3 regions of the Methylophaga sp. UBA2012 genome follow, and region 1 is predicted to be linked to each of the others. Evidence: riboswitches for the same ligand, from Rfam matches in the RefSeq annotation. Region 1 holds a riboswitch; each other region holds the start of a gene.
The links. A riboswitch is a leader RNA that binds a small molecule or an ion and turns the genes downstream of it on or off. The one in region 1 is predicted to bind cyclic di-GMP.
Positions count from the first base shown of each region.

Region 1 (5,751 bases):
ACACCGGGGTTTTCGTTCACGGTAGTTGATAGCTTAAGTAATGTGCGGTTTGCGTTGAATACACTCGCAGCGCAATCAAAACTCAATGTTTTATCGTCGCCGTCTTTGATGGTGTTGGATAACCAACCGGCTAAAATCAATGTCGGCGATGAAATTCCTATCCCCACCCGACAATCAGTGAGTAATACTGATGCCACCGCACCAACAGTCAATGAAATTGATTTTCGTAAAACGGGGGTGTCGTTAACCGTATTACCACGAGTCAATAATAGTGGTCTTGTCACCATGGAAATACGGCAGGAAGTCAGTAATGCCGTACAAACAACCACCTCGACGATTGATGCCCCCACCATCCAACAACGTGAAATTGAAAGTGTTGTTGCTATCAATTCTGGTGAAACCATCGTGCTAGGTGGCTTAATTCAGGACAGCAAAACCAATAATGACAGCGGCATACCGGGACTACATAAATTACCGGTTTTAGGGCATTTATTCGGGCAAACCTCAGATGCGGTGAGAAGAACGGAACTATTGGTATTAATCACACCAAGAGTAATTCGAGATCGCACATCGGCGCAGGCGGTAACCGAAGAGTTAAGAAACAAAATGCTGACGATAGAAGAAATCCCGGCGTCCGTGTCAGGGAAAATATAAAACCCACCTTAATCGGGCTCCAGGCCAATATGTGACTCAGTTCACATAATTGTCATCAATGCTTAACTTGGATGTCATCAATAACAATTACGCTGTATCCGTTAGCCAACCAAACACTTTAATTGTCTTATGGGAGAGACACATGTCAAACAAGCTACCTTTACTATTGGGTGCAGCAACTTTAGCATTAAGCGTAACAGCTTATGCTAAACAACCTGTTTTAACTGATTATCAAGTTAACAGTGACTGGTATACAGACGCTGTTGAAAAAATGGATAACAAACCAGCTTATAAAAATGCACACAAAGCAAAAAATGTGATTTTATTTGTCGGTGACGGTATGGGCATTTCTACTATTACAGCTGCCCGTATTTTAGAAGGCCAGTTAAATGGCAAACCAGGTGAAGAAAATCGCCTGACCTTTGAAACCTTTCCATTCACAGGACTGGCAAAAACATACAATGTTGATGCTCAAACACCTGACTCTGCTGGTACGATGACGGCCATGATGAGTGGTGTTAAAACAGATGCTGGCATCATCGGTATTGGTGAAGATGTTCAACGTGGCGTGTGCTCGACAATGAGCGGACATGAACTGGTAACTGCCCTTGAGCTGGCTGAAATTGCTGGTAAATCAACAGGTATCGTCACAACAGCACGAATCACTCACGCTACACCTGCAGCGACTTATGCAAAATCAGTGGATCGTGACTGGGAAGACGTTTCAGATATGCCTGCCTCTGTCACACGCCGTGGTTTACCTTGTAAAGATATCGCTAAACAATTGGTGGAATTTGAAAGTAATCTGAAAAATCGTTATCCAACAGCAAAACGTATTAACGGTATCGAAGTTGCTATGGGTGGCGGTCGTCGTCATTTCTTACCAAAAGATCCTGCATTTAACAGCCCTGATGCCGTCAGTTCTACTGAAGGTGACAGAACGGATGGTCGTAATTTAGTAGCAGAATGGCAGACTACTTATCCAACAGGTAAATATGTATACGATAAAGCAGGCTTTGATGCTATCGATCCAGCCAATACCGATAAAATCTTCGCTTTATTTAATGAATCACATATGCAATATGAAGCTGACCGTGGCAATGATATTGCTGGTGAACCTTCATTATCTGAAATGACAGAAAAAGCCATTAAAGTCTTGAACAAGAACGATCGTGGTTTCTTCTTAATGGTTGAGTCTGGTCGTATTGACCATGCTCATCATGCGGGTAATGCTCATGGTGCATTAAATGAAACTATTGAGTTTGCTCATGCGGTTAAAACAGCATTAGAAAACACTAACCCTGAAGAAACATTGATTATCGTGACAGCGGATCACAGCCATGTATTCACTATGGCAGGTTATCCAAAACGTGGTAATCCTATTCTGGGTAAAGTGGTCAGCGTTGGTTCAGATGAGCCTGCATTAGCTGCTGATGGTAAACCTTATACCACTCTGGGTTACACCAACGGTCTTGGTTTCCGTGACTTGGGCAATGAAACGGATGCTGATGCCAGCTATAACGCAGGCCCTGATACTGGTCGTAAAGACTTAACTGCCGTGAATACTGAATTATCTGGATACCATCAAGAAGCATTGATTCCATTAGATTCTGAAACACATGCAGGTGAAGATGTAGCCATTTTTGCGACAGGCCCTGGTGCAAGTGCGGTAACAGGAGTGAATGAACAAAACTTGATTTATCACATCATGAATCAAGCGGCACGTTTGGAAATCAAAGCAGAAAAAGCGATTAAGTAACATCACACGAAAAAGAGAGGGGTGGGCGTGAGTCCACCCCTTTTTCGTTTGGATAAAATCAACACGATGAAGGTTATACAGATGAAATATCATTTATTAGCGAGCCTGGTGTTAGTCACTTCTCCGTTACTAGTTCAGGCGAGCGAGAGTTGTTCAATCGATCCTGAGTTATTAGGGGCAACGTACGAAATGACTGACAGTGACTCTAATAAAACGGCAACGATGATGTTGTGGCGTCAACATGGCCGTGTTAGTAATCAGTTTACCCAGACGGGTGTTACCGATATGTGGGAATACACCCATAATGGTGAGTTAAGAATGGTACGTTTTTTTGATAAGGAGCAACATGCTATCGAGTATCAGCCGGGCGAGGTGAAGTACGCTAATGCTGATAGTCAATGGCAACAAGTGCATGAGTTGATTACAGACAAGTTGAAAAATAATATGACACTGGTATCAACTTCTGGTGAAGCCTGTGACAAAGTCGAAACTTATCAGTTAACAGAAGGTGATAGCCATCTCCAACTTGAATGGTTACCTGCTTTATCATTAGTGAAAAGCTGGAAAAATACCGCTGACGGTCACATTCAAACATGGCAGTTAACGAAACTGATTAAAGATGAAAGTGTTGTTAATGCCAGCTTTAAAATGCGTGATGACTATCAGACAACGGATTATGCCGATATTGGTGATAGTGAATCAGATCCCTTCATTGCGAAGATGATTAATCAGGGTTATATCGAACACGGACCTTCTGGTTTTTATAACAGTGAAGGTGAGGATATCGGTCATCCGCATCATCATTAAGTAAAAGTGTAACCCAGTTAAAACCCTGTTTCAGTCTCTGAAACGGGGTTTTTTAATTTAGCGACATGGCTACCTGGCTGATGACAATATAGCGAATCAACTTGCCTGCTGTGACTAGCACGATAAACCAGCCTAGATGTATTTTTACGAGTCCTGCCATAACAGTTAATGGATCACCAATGATGGGCAACCAGGTAAAACACAGGGAAATAAGACCATATTTCTTAAACCGGTTTTCCGCTTTTCTAATATCGCTTTCTGATATCCGTAACCATTTTTTTATGACTGCAGAACTGGCCCAATAACCTAAAGCATAATTCAGCATTGAGCCAAGCACATTTGCCACGGTGGCTGTGGTGATGAGAAAACTCGGTGATAGTCCTTTGATTAATAGTGTGCTGAGAACGAATTCAGAGCTAAGTGGCAGTAGTGTTGCAGATAAAAAGGCTGAGATAAAAAGACCGGGATAACCCAAGCTAACAAAATAATCCATTCAGGCAGTTACTCGATGGCGTGATGGTGGAGAAGTCAAACTGATACTCTCTCAGGAAATATTGAATCATACATAAAAAAAGGGAGCCGAAGCTCCCTAATATTGAACGACGATTTTCTAAAGATGGGTTATGCTGCAATCGCTTTTTTACGAAAGCCTAAGAAACCTAATAAAACTGGTGCGAATAAGAAAAGTGCTGCAGGAACAGGTACTGCTGAAACTGATAGGCTGTAATTTAAAGCTTTACCCGTTGCGTCATAGATATCCAACACATATGTCAGACCTGCAGTTAATATCGCTGTGAAACTGAAATCACCAGTAATGTTGAAATTTTGAATAGCACCACCTAAAACACCAAATGCAATAGTTGCATTATCAAGATTAGACTCTGGATTAAATGACCATTCAATAACTACTGGTGTTGCGTCATTAGTAAATAAACTGAACGAAGATTCCCATGCGCCATTACCTGTAGTCCCACTTGCTAATACTGTACTACCAGTAGCAAGATCAATTTCCTGACTAGCATTGTTGGTGAAAGCTGAGTCACCTTTTGTTAAGTTAAGTGTTGCTGCATTAGCCGCAACAGAGAAAAATAGTGCTATGACAAATAGCATCGCTTTTTTCATAAAAATTCCCTTATGTTTAGAGTGAAAAAACAAGCAATGCAACCCAGCCATCTTCACTTGGAAGACCTGTAGCTTTCCGACCCCGCCTCACGACGAGTTTGGCTTTGATTAAATGGATGAAAGTGATAAACCACCCAACTGGTAAAGTGGTGAATTATTCATCTGCCGCTAAGTGTATAGAGGCTCTATTACAAGAAAATGTCAGAGTGAGTAATTGATTTAAATAAAATTTTTATCAAGTCAGTTGAATAACTTAACGGGCATATTTCCCGTTTTAAACTGGTGTATAGTCTGAAAATAATAATAAAAAAATATATATCAGAGAGGAGAGAGCAATATGGCAAGCGTATTAAAAACAACGCATCATGGTGGCTGTCCACATGATTGTCCTGATACCTGTTCCATGGTCTATGAGGTTGAAAATGGTCAATTAACCTCTGTTAGAGGCAATAAAGAACATCCGATGACCCGAGGTGGTTTGTGCGTCAAGCTTAAAGATTATGAAAAACGACATTACCATCCAGATCGTCTGCTTTACCCTATGCGACGAACAGGACCTAAGGGCAGTGGACAGTTTGAGCGAATTAGCTGGGATGAGGCTTTGGATGAAATCACTAGCCGCTGGAAAGCAATTATTGCAGAGCATGGTCCGCATGCCATTTTGCCTTATAGCTATTTGGGGAATCAGGGCTTAGTTCATGGCTTAAATGGGGGCGATGCCTTTTTTAACAAAATGGGGGCAACCGTTTGTGAACGTACGTTTTGTGGTGAAGGTTCTTGTACCGCTTGGTTATTGACCGTAGGGCCGACGGCAGGTGTCGATCCTGAGAGTTTTATTCATTCTAAATACATCGTTATCTGGGGCTGCAACTCGGTTAGCACCAATGTTCACCATTGGCATATCGTGAAAGATGCACAGAAAAATGGTGCCAAAGTGGTGGTGATTGATCCGTATAAATCGAAAACGGCGAAAGAAGCCGATTGGCACATCGCGCCAAAACCCGGAACCGATGGTGCACTAGCCATGGCGATGATGCATGTCATCATTGAAGAAGGTTTACAGGATCAGGACTACATCGACAACTACACCGTTGGCTTTGATGCCTTGGCAGATAGAGCCAAGACCAGATCACCCGAATGGGCTGCCACAATCACAGGCATAGCTGCGGATGATATTCGTCAATTTGCCCGTGAGTTTGCCACTAGCCAACCTGCGGCAATTCGCCTTGGGGTAGCAGTTGAACGTAACTACGGTGGTGGTCAGGCCATCCGCGCTATTACTTGTTTGCCAGCTTTAACCGGTGCATGGCGTCATGTTGGTGGTGGTGCCTTACAGTTCCCAGTATGGGAGCATCCTTATAAATTTGATGTCATCTCGCGTCCAGATCTGATCCCACAAGGCACGCCAG
Region 1 covers NZ_DDCG01000001.1:73,478-79,228, forward strand. Annotated here, with positions in the region: gene gspD (type II secretion system secretin GspD) at 1-654, shown strand, start outside; gene B2248_RS00370 (alkaline phosphatase) at 797-2,413, shown strand; gene B2248_RS00375 (hypothetical protein) at 2,495-3,220, shown strand; gene B2248_RS00380 (YqaA family protein) at 3,273-3,713, opposite strand; gene B2248_RS00385 (hypothetical protein) at 3,842-4,342, opposite strand; cyclic di-GMP riboswitch class I at 4,377-4,455, opposite strand; gene B2248_RS00390 (molybdopterin-containing oxidoreductase family protein) at 4,680-5,751, shown strand, end outside.

Region 2 (5,751 bases), on a different contig from region 1:
AACGCATTTACAGTAGCGTCAGGAACAACAAAAAAAGTGTAGTTCAAATTAGGTTCGTTACTATTAGAAGCCAATCGGTAACCCAAGGACTGGATATAACTATTCACCTCAGGATCTTCTACCAAGTCAGTACTTTGTTGTAAGCGCCAGAAAAATGCTTGACCAATCTCCTGCTCTTCTCGAGGAGAAATCAATTCACCTGCGCTATCCCCCATTTCAGGTAAGGCAATATCCAGCGCCCAGCCACTACTAAGATGACTGAAAAAAACTAAACTTACGATTTGAAATATTGTTCTCATAAGCCAAATAGACCCGCCAGTAAGGTACACGGTTCCAGTGAGACACTGAATATAAATCCGTTTATCATTGCATCATTCTAAGAAAAAATGGGATAAGTAGTATGTCAGAATTTCAAAAAGAAATTGATACCTCCGGCCTCAATTGCCCTCTTCCTGTGTTAAAAGCCCGGAAAGCACTCGCCGATATGTCACCTGGACAACGGCTTTTATTGATTGCCACCGACAAAGGTGCAAATAAAGATATTCCTACTTTTTGTAAAATGACAGGCAATGCATTAATAGAAATGTCTGAAGTCGACGATAAATATCATTTTGTTGTTGAGAAAGCCTAATTTGACATCGTACTGAATGGTGGCGATTCATCACACTACGCGCCAATATTGATCACTTGCTCAGTTATGATCCGAAACAGCATATCGCCAAATACTGCTGAATAAGCGCTAAACAGAATTTACTCTATAAAAAACAGTAACTAATATCTGTTTTAATGCCAGATTAAAAGATGGCACCTTATCTGCTTGTTTTTAAAATGTTTTTTCATTTTAAATAATATGGAGCAGTTATTAATGAACAACATCAGTCCACTCAAACACACAGGATTCATTGCCAGTTCTATCTTTTTCACGATATTAAGCAGCCCGGTATTTGCGGAAATAAGCTGTGATTCAGAATCAACAGAAGCGAAACATCATTACATTCCGGCTAATAATAAAACGGTCCACTGGGGCTACTTCAGTAAAAATAAAGCACCACAGGCAGTTGTTCAATCTGGTGATTTTGTGACTCTGGAAACATTGACACATCATGCTAATGACGACGCAGAAAGAATGGTAAAAGGCGATCCCGGTGCTGAGAGCGTTTTTAAATGGGAAAAAAATGATAAAGGTGTGGATCGACGCGGTGCTGGCCCCATGGATGCGTCAATCTATGGTCGTGGTGCCGGTGAAGGTTTCGGAGTTCATGTTTTAACTGGTCCAGTCTATGTCTGTGGTGCAGAGCCAGGTGACGTTCTTGAAGTACGCATTCTGGATATGTACCCGCGTCCCTCTGGAAACCCCAAGTATGCTGGTAAAACATATGGGGTCAATGCTGCAGCATGGTGGGGATATCACTACAACGATATGATCGAAGATCCTAAACCGCGTGAAGTCATTACTATTTTTGAGCTTGACGCGACTGGAGAGAAAGACTGGGCAAAAGCGGTCTACAACTATCAATGGGTTCCTCAAACCGACCCTAAAGGTGTCGTCCATGAAAAAATTGACTATCCAGGCGTCCCCGTTGATCACAGCAAAATCACTAAAAACACAAAAGTCCTCGAGAATATTCGCGTTCCTGTCAGATTACATTTTGGAACAATGGGGGTAGCTCCGGTCGAAACAGATTATGTCGACTCTATTCCACCAGGCTATTTTGGCGGCAACATTGATGACTGGCGTATTGGTAAAGGCGGCACCATGTACTACCCTGTTGCAGTTAAAGGCGCTTTACTCAGTGCCGGCGATCCGCATGCAGCACAAGGTGACTCAGAACTTGCTGGAACCGCTATCGAAACCTCAATGACAGGCGTCGTTCAAGTTATTCTTCACAAACAAAATGAGTTGCAAGATACGGTTTTGCAAGGCCTGGATTACCCTCTACTGGAAACAGACACCGAATGGGTTGTTCACGGCTTTAGTTATCCTAATTACCTTGAAGCACTTGGGGAAAAAGCACAGAGCGAGATTTACGCAAAATCCTCTATCGACAATGCCATGCGCGATGCTTTTAGAAAAATGCGCCACTTTCTCATGACAGCCAAAGGGCTCAGTGAAGACGAAGCTATTTCTCTGATGTCGGTATCCGCTGACTTCGGCATAACTCAAGTGGTAGATGGTAATTGGGGCGTTCATGGTGTCATTGAAAAACGCGTCTTTGCTGGCGATTCAATAAACTGATTGGATTTAATATTTTTATCATCAGAACACCAAAAAGGCTATCCACAGATAGCCTTTTTAATGAAACACTCCTGCTCGATGACCAGGAATAAAATTGTGATGAGGTATTTTGTTCTTCTATTTCGATTTACTAGTGATGCCTGACAATAGTCAGACAGTTTTATCTGGTAAAAATGAGTCTGAAACCATAATGCTGAATCATCCATTATCACATCAGTATCATTTTGTTAGTGTCCCAAAATTGTCCCAAATGGGCATTTTGAGGATCTAGCGTTGACACCAGAGTAATGTAACTTATTGAAAAAAGGAAGATTAAATGGCGTCCCCGGCAGGAGTCGAACCTGCGACCTTCCCCTTAGGAGGGGGACGCTCTATCCTGCTGAGCTACGGGGACATTGGTCAGGCATTATAACAGCGATAAGCATTAAGCTCGAAGACTGAATATTGTTTGTTGATTAATCGTCATAGGATCGGCGGTTAAACGGTAACGATACAAACAAAAAAGCCGTCACTCTATGACGGCTTTAAACGTTTGAAATACTGAAATTAACTAGACAGCAAGTTTTACTTTGCGACGTAAGCCCATAAAACCAAGTAGCGCAGGAGCAAATAGCAAGGCTGCTGGAGGAAGTGGAACAGCTGAAACCTCGAAAGAAGTAAAGTGAACTACACCCGGAAAGCTTGAAATGTTGAGATTTACTGATTGTCGCACGTCATCCGAAGGGTCCCAAGTTATATAAGCTAACTGCTCACTTCCAACCCAACTTATACCATTAGCCAACCATTTTTGCGTACCAATATTAATATCCCCCGTATCAAACAGGTCTGATAAAGTATAGAAAGTAATGGTACCGTCATCATTCGGAGTCTCCGCATTAAAAACAGAAAATTCACCAAAAGATAACTTCCCGTCCTCATTCAGATCTTCGCCAACAAAACTCCCTTTAAACTTAATAACTTCAGGACTCCCCGTGGGGGCCCATCCGGCAATAAAATTAGCTTTAACAACAGTTGCAGCCCAAGAGTTGTGGGATAGTGTCAATAAAACGAGGCTTAATAGCATCCACAATTTTTTTTTCATAAGAAATTTCCATCTAATGCAGCCCAGCCCTGATGCCACTAATGCACAGCTGTAGGTTTTCCGTCCCTGACTCACATCAGGTTTGGCGATAATATGTTGAACAAAATTAATAAATTAAAGTTAACTTGCTATGGCGAGTAACAGATGAACACTTATATTCTGTTGTTAACAGGTTACTTAAATTGAATTAGAAAAAAAATCATCCTTAAGTATGATTTTTTTAAAAAATTGACTTTAAATTCATAGTAAAAATTGAGTCAAAAAAATGTTCAAAGAGAATATTAACTCACGTCAACATATCTCTAATTAAGTTCAGATTAAGAAGACTATATGGAGTTAGGCAATATATGTTCGATAACCAGCTTGTCATGGTGAGACAATCAGTGACAAAAAAAGCCGTTACATTTTGTAACGGCTTTTTTTTATGAAACGCCAGTATCTATTGATTGATTATGCAGCTTGTTTGGCTTTACGGCGAAGTCCCATAAAACCAAGCAAAGCCGGAGCAAACATAAATGCAGCCGCTGGAATAGGCACTTCCGACACAGGCGCGATGCCTGCGGCACCTACGGTAAAGCCATGCCAGCCTTCACTTGTATGAGTAAAACTGAACGAGTCAAATAACCCTTCAAGAATAATCACTCCATGTAGCTCGGCAAAATTAGAGGTAGTAAATCCAGTACCGTCAGAATACAGGGTGGGTGATCCCGAACCGTACTTCCCTAAACCAGTACTATCAAATTTAATTTTTGTATCACCAAAATCAACATTATTTGCGTTCCAGCTGACAAGGGCAATGTAAGGATTCAGCACTGTTTCTGAAAATTTTATTTCTACTGTACCACCGGTACTCAAACCGATAATTTCACGTGATGATGGAAGATTGCTAACCGTCCCCTTGGTGTAGGCATTACCCCACCAATTATCTGTCGCTCCCGATTCTATGAAATAAGCATCAGAACTTGAGCTAAAACCAACACTGACATTGTCACTACCAAACGCCATGGTTCCAGATGCAGTTTTTTGACTTGTTTTTGTCCAGTCTGTCCAGCCAATATTTGCAGCATGAGCCGATATCGTTAACATCGATGCTGACAGAGCAAGGGTTGTTGCAAAAAATTTTTTATACATGTCCCATATCCCAATAATTTTGCAACCCAGCCCTGTCAAGACTTCAATATACAGCTGTAGGCTTTCCGTCCCTGACTCACATCAGGTTTGGCGTTAATGTGTTGAACACGATGAAATAATAATATAACTATTTAATTTCGCAACAGGTAACCACCAACAATCAGTTGCGCACTATTAACTTGCCTTAATTAATTAAAAATTACATTGTACTTTGGTACTAATTTATTAAAAAAAAGACATTCCATTCTTCCTCAACACAATGTTTATAGAGGAAAATTCGATACGTTTTCAGCATAAGTGAAAAATAACTTAATCCTCACTCGGCAGAACACAATTTACCCATATCCACCCACCGTGTTTGAAATGCAAAAGTCAGTGCCCCCCATTAAGATCATTAACTTACCAGTAACGTGATAGACATCATGCTTTCGTATAAAAGCAGTTAACTTTTACTTTTCACTGCCGATATAAGATGCATACAATTAAATTGCACACTATTTGCAAAGAGGCGAAAAAAAGACATGTTTGGTAAAACAAAGCAGTTAATCACCGAGAATGCGTTATTAAAAAACGAACTCACTCCCTTGCAGGAGATTTTCAGCGCCATGCAGTCATCACTGGCCATTATTGAGTTCACACCTGAAGGTATCATCACCGCAGTAAACGACAATTTTTCTCGGGTAACAGGTTATTCCTCTTCTGAACTGATAGGACAGCATCATCAACTGTTATGCGATAAATCCGAAGTTGAATCTTCCCGATATAAAGATTTTTGGAAGCATCTAAAGAACGGTGAGTATTTTTCAGGGGAAGTATTACGCAAGCATAAAAACGGCCATGATATATGGCTGGAAGCCAATTATTTCCCAATAAAAAATGGTGAAGGCCGTGTCGTTAAAATTTTTAAGATTGCTAACGATGTGACCGAACGTGTAGAACATTCTCGTAGTAATGATAGTTTGCTATCTGCAATCGATCGTTCAATGGCTATCATAGAGTTTGATATGGGAGGTCGTGTCACCAATGCCAATCAAAATTTTCTGAGCCTTATGGGATATAAGCTTGATGAAGTGAAAGGACAGCACCATAGAATTTTTTGTGACTCAGACTATGTAAAAAGTCCTGAATATGCCAAGTTCTGGGAACAATTGAATGAGGGACGTTTTATTGCAGACAATTTTAAACGGATAAATAAATATCAATCTGCTGTTTGGTTGGAAGCCACCTATAACCCTATATTCGATAGTAATGGCAAGCCCTATCGAGTCATTAAATTTGCCACTGACATTACTGAAAAAGTTCG
Region 2 covers NZ_DDCG01000003.1:85,310-91,060, forward strand. Annotated here, with positions in the region: gene B2248_RS03595 (M48 family metalloprotease) at 1-299, opposite strand, end outside; gene B2248_RS03600 (sulfurtransferase TusA family protein) at 401-631, shown strand; gene B2248_RS03605 (acetamidase/formamidase family protein) at 866-2,236, shown strand; tRNA gene B2248_RS03610 (tRNA-Arg) at 2,554-2,630, opposite strand; gene B2248_RS03615 (hypothetical protein) at 2,787-3,317, opposite strand; cyclic di-GMP riboswitch class I at 3,332-3,414, opposite strand; gene B2248_RS03620 (hypothetical protein) at 3,768-4,448, opposite strand; cyclic di-GMP riboswitch class I at 4,466-4,550, opposite strand; gene B2248_RS03625 (methyl-accepting chemotaxis protein) at 4,970-5,751, shown strand, end outside.
Region 2: it holds a riboswitch for cyclic di-GMP, as region 1 does, so the genes downstream of both, B2248_RS03615 (hypothetical protein) here and B2248_RS00385 (hypothetical protein) in region 1, are expected to answer to the same signal.

Region 3 (5,751 bases), on a different contig from region 1:
AAGTGAGTGTAGAATCCCCTCGTAGTATTATTAGTAGAAACCAATCACCTGACCTTCCCTTTCAGCAATCAATTAATCCATATCGTGGCTGCGAGCATGGCTGTATTTACTGCTACGCCCGTCCTTCACATGCTTATCTGGGACTCTCACCAGGGATCGATTTTGAAACAAAGTTAACCATCAAACCCAATGCCGCAAAATTACTGCGAGATGAGTTGATGGCAAAAAACTATCGCTGTTCAACATTATCATTAGGCGCCAACACCGATCCCTATCAACCCATCGAACGCCACTACAACCTTACTCGGGAACTACTTCAGGTGATGATTGAGTTCAGTCATCCAGTTAATATTGTGACTAAATCTTCATTGATAGAACGTGATGTTGATTTACTCAAACAGCTCGCTGAGAAGCAATTGGTAAATGTTCATCTATCCATTACAACACTGGATAAAACACTTGCCAGGAAACTCGAACCTCGCGCCAGCAGTCCACAACGTCGACTGCAAACAGTTGAGACATTGAAGGCAAATGGAATTCCTGTATCTGTTCTTATTGCCCCAGTCATTCCTGTTCTGACGGATACAGAACTAGAAAATATTATTGATGCTTCGGCACAAGCAGGGGCTGAAAATATAGACTATATTTTCGTTAGATTACCAAGAGAGGTCAGCCCCCTCTTTAATGATTGGCTACATACTCATTATCCTGACAAGGCAGAGCATGTCATGAATCGTATTAAAGACTCCAGAAATGGCAAAACAAATGATCCAAGGTTTGGTTACAGGCTTGAAGGTCAGGGGCTATATGCAGAAATGATCAAAAAACGATTCGAAGTTGCGGTCAAGAAATACCCATTAAACAAGTCTCCAGCGGTTCTGAGAACCGACTTATTTCATAAACCAACAAAGCAAATGAGCTTGTTTTAAAAAGAAAATATTTAGTAGCCATAAAAAAGGGGAACCGAAGTTCCCCTTTCAATCTAACTAACAATTGTTAACTTGATTTTTTACTTCAAGTTTTATGCAGCTACTGCTGTTTTTCTACGCAGACCCAAGAAACCTAATAGGGCTGGTGCGAATAAAAACAATGCAGCAGGTACTGGTACAGCTGACACAGAAACATCATATTTAAATACATTTCTAGTTGCATCCTTGATGTCAACCCATGCTGTGTACCCTTGGTAAATCATTGCTGTAAAACTAAAGTCACCGGTAATGTTAAACAGCTTTTCTTCAACACCGTTATAAAATCGTAATGTCGCACCTGCTAATGAACTAGTAGGATTAAACGACCACTCAATTTTAACAGCCGTATCTGAGTCTGTACTAACATCAAAGTATGAGAACCATGTACCAGGTCCTTCACTTACAGTGCCACCACCTAAAACTACACTACCGTTTGATACATCGACATCCTGGTCAAAAGAAGAACCAGCACCAGACATAGATAACGTAGCGGCATTAACACCGACCGAAAACAAAAGAGCTACAACAAATAGCATCGCTTTTTTCATAATAAATTCCTATTTAATATATGAAGCAATGCAACCCAGCCATCTCCAATCAAACCAGAGACCCGTGGCTTTCCGACCCCGCCTCACGACGAGTTTGGCTTTATAAAAAAATTACATTATTAAGACATTTAATAATGCGTTTGTCTGAACCATTCAGACGACTTGATATTACAAATCAAGAGACATGCTAACCACATCAAGTAGTCAAATTTGAGATATCACTCACAGCATTAATGTGATCACGTGATAGGTATCACAATAAATATGTGAACTGGTTATAGATTTCTAATCAATCCGCTGCAATTATTTTTTTCTTTGCCGCATTCAGCAAGAAGTACTAACAGCTTTAGCCGGATTAATTTGACCAATGTAGTCGTGATTCAGTCGCTGCTTTTTAATAATAGTCAGTCTCGATTTAGTCAGCTAATCGAATTTTCTTTCCTTCCCTCACCGAAGCAAGCGCGGCACAAATCGCAGCACAATTATTTCTGGCATCAGCTAATGTCAGTTTGGGGGCTTTCCTCTCTAAGATGCAATCAGAGAAATACTCTATTTCCAAATTAAAGTGATTGGCTTTTGGGATTGATACGGTTTGTTCTTCATTCTCATTCCACCAGCTTATGGTGGCATCTTCCGTTTCAGGTTGCCAAACGGTGTGACATTTAATGCCACCCTTGGTACCAATAATCTCATATTCGCTACGTCTGGCATGTTCAAAGCTCATTTCAAAGTGAGCAAACTTACCATCCGCAAAATCAAACACGCCACTTAAGCTGACATCAGCACCACTGTCATTAAGCTTAGCCATTGCCATAGCAGCGACAGGCTCATTATCAAACCACAATCTTGCCGTATGAATGGCGTAAGGACCAATATCCCACATAGCACCGCCACCATCATTGATATCACGATCAATGCGATACATTCGCGCCGGTTTCATAGGGAATGCAAACGCCGTTTTTACCGTACGCACGTCACCGACCTTGCCGTCATTAATTAACTGTCTTACATACTCATGCTGAGGATGGAAGATATACATAAAGCCTTCCATGACTGTTACATTATTTGCTTTTGCAGCGGCTTCAATGGCATCAATATCGGCTACTGTCAGCGCCATAGGTTTTTCGATCAACACATGTTTACCATGATTGATGGCTTTGAGTGCCCACTCGGCATGTTCTTCATTCGACATCGGTAGATAGATGGCATCAATATTTGGATGAGAAAGTAATGCTTCCGGATCATCCAGCGTTTCTACCGCCGTTTGTTGTGGTGCCAGTTTTTGCAACACTTCTGCCGCTGCCCCAGGACGACGACTGGCAATAGCTATCAGCTCCGCATTAGCTGCTTCAACAATAGCGGGCAGTAGTTTTTCGTTAACACGAGCAGCACCTAAAATTCCCCAGCGTAATTGTTTTTCAGCCATGTGTTTATATCCCTTTAATTCAATTTAGTGATCACCATGATATCGACTCAACAGCACAATTCCAAACTCATAAAACCGCATGTTTCATAGTGTTTTTATCTGTTAGCGATTGCCTTATGCTAGACACCCTGTAAATAAAAATAACGGATTAAGGAGCAATTATGACAATCGAAGTTGGACAGAAAATTCCCGCAGCGACACTTTCTGAGTGTGTTGATTTTTCGGCGAGCAGTGGCTGCCCTGTCAACCCTCAACCACAGAATGTTCAATCATTGACTGAAGGAAAAACCATTGTTCTTTTCGGTGTTCCGGGTGCATTCACCCCACTCTGCTCTGAAGAACATTTACCTGGCTTTATCCGATTAGCAGATGAGATCAAAGCGGCTGGCGCCGATGAAATCTGGTGCATGGCTGTTAACGATGCTTTTGTCATGGGCGCCTGGGGCCGACAAGTAAATAATGAAGGCAAGGTCAGAATGATGGCTGATGGTAGTGCCGAGCTGACTAAAGCCATGGGCTTAGATAGAGACTTAACTGCCGGAGGAATGGGTGTACGTTGTTATCGCTTTGCCTGCATCCTGAAAGATGGTGTGGTGACTTATATCGGCGTTGAAGGCTCAGGAGAGTTTGGTAAATCTAAAGCAGAAACCATTTTGGATGAACTAAAAAAATCCTAAGCACCATCACAAATATTTGGGTTGGGGGAGTTTCACTCCCCTTTCTCATTCACTGATGGCTAAGGTTATCGCCAGTGTTCTTCCACTTCAGATTCACCACCAATAAAAATGGCTGATGCGGTGTCACTGAAAATCCCATGCTCGACTATGCCGGGAATGGTATCGAGAATCATGGTTAGCTCTAAGCTATCCATTTGTTTAAATTGCATATCAAGCACCAGACTACCACTTGCTGTAACAGCAACATTATCCCCCGAGGCATTTAGTCGAAGCTGGCCTTGACCACCTTGTTGTTTAAGCTGGGTCAGAACCAAACGCCATGCCTGAGGCATGACTTCCACCGGAATCGGAAAGTTTTGTCCGATATGCTCGACCAGTTTTGACTCATCAACTAAAACAAAAAATTGATCCGCTGCTGAAGCTAACAATTTTTCATTCACTAAATCCTGACCGCGTCCTTTCAATAAAGTAAGATCCGGTGTGACCTCATCGGCACCATCCACATACATATCCAGCACATCAAGTTCTGCAATAGACAGCACGGGCAATCCCGCTTCACGCGCTTTAATCTCACTAATCGCAGAACTACTCACGGTATGAATAGTTAGTTTTTCAGTCTTACAGCGTTTTGCCAGAGCTTCAATAAAGAAATTGGCGGTAGAACCAGTGCCCAATCCCACTATCATATTCTGCTCAACTAAATTGGCTGCATGCAGTGCTACTCGTTGTTTTGGATTCATAGCCATAGACAAACTCCTTATGCCATCCGTAAATACTGTTCAGCTTACATAGCAATGACAGATAAAAAAACGGACAATCCATATGGTTGATGGTTCTTTCATCGTGTTCTGCACGCGCTATTCACATTTTCATAACGTATGCTCAACCATGTAAAACTTGATGCCTCAGTGCTTAGCTCATATCCTTAGCTATAGCAGCTAACTCTTTTTTCAAATCTGGTAAGGAAAAATAATGGCCCAGCTCGACTCCATTGTTGAACATATTGAATCGACCACCAATCAGAGTCTTCAGCCATATCAACTGAACAGTATCGGTGGTGGTTGTATTAATAGCGCCTTTCAACTAAAAACAGAACAGCAAGCTTATTTTATAAAGGTGAATCAGCCTTCTTTATCGCTAATGTTTGAAGCCGAAGCACTTGGCTTGCAAGAGATGTCAGCGACTAAAAGCATTCGGGTTCCAGAGGTCATCTGCCAAGGAACAAATCATCAACACAGTTATTTGGTCTTGGAATACATTCCACTTAGAAGTATACACGGCAATGGCAATATCACACTGGGTGAACAGCTGGCCCACATGCACAAAGTAAAACAGCCCTTTTTTGGCTGGCAAATGGATAATACGATTGGCAGCACACCACAAATCAATGATCAAAATCACCATTGGTTAGAGTTCTGGCGCGAACATCGTTTAGGGCAACAGCTGAAGTTTGCAGCTCAAAATGGTTACACAGGTCGTCTACAATCTCGTGGTGAAAAACTCCTTGATAACATGGACAAACTGCTTGAGAACCATCACCCGCAACCATCACTGTTGCATGGTGATTTATGGGGTGGAAATGCTGCAGCTGATGATCTTGGACAACCCGTTATTTTCGACCCGGCCTGCTATTATGGCGACCGTGAAACTGACTTGGCGATGACAGAATTATTTGGTGGCTTTGGCCGAGATTTTTTTGCTGCATACAATGCTATCTATCCTGTCGACTCAGGCTATGCAACACGTAAAACCTTGTATAACCTCTACCATATTCTGAATCACCTCAATTTATTTGGCGGTGGTTATATGGGTCAGGCTGAGTCAATGATAGACCAGCTTCTTTCTGAAATTTAAATCGATAATTGATTGATTTCATTAATCCTAAATCTGAATTTTTTCACTAGTTAAGCAAAAGAAACAAACAATGAATCAAATAAAAGTACTTTTTGTCTGCATGGGTAATATTTGTCGTTCACCAACCGCTGAAGGGGTATTCACAAAATTAACGGAGGATTTGGGTACGCGCGACCGTTTTCTGATTGACTCGGCGGGTACCCATGCTTATCACGTCGGTGAAGAACCTGACAGCCGGGCTCAACAAACAGCAAAACAACGTGGAATCGATCTGTCAT
Region 3 covers NZ_DDCG01000010.1:11,651-17,401, forward strand. Annotated here, with positions in the region: gene B2248_RS08685 (PA0069 family radical SAM protein) at 1-929, shown strand, start outside; gene B2248_RS08690 (hypothetical protein) at 1,022-1,516, opposite strand; cyclic di-GMP riboswitch class I at 1,543-1,625, opposite strand; gene B2248_RS08695 (Gfo/Idh/MocA family protein) at 1,932-2,942, opposite strand; gene B2248_RS08700 (peroxiredoxin) at 3,104-3,619, shown strand; gene rpiA (ribose-5-phosphate isomerase RpiA) at 3,685-4,365, opposite strand; gene B2248_RS08710 (fructosamine kinase family protein) at 4,592-5,473, shown strand; gene B2248_RS08715 (low molecular weight protein-tyrosine-phosphatase) at 5,544-5,751, shown strand, end outside.
Region 3: it holds a riboswitch for cyclic di-GMP, as region 1 does, so the genes downstream of both, B2248_RS08690 (hypothetical protein) here and B2248_RS00385 (hypothetical protein) in region 1, are expected to answer to the same signal.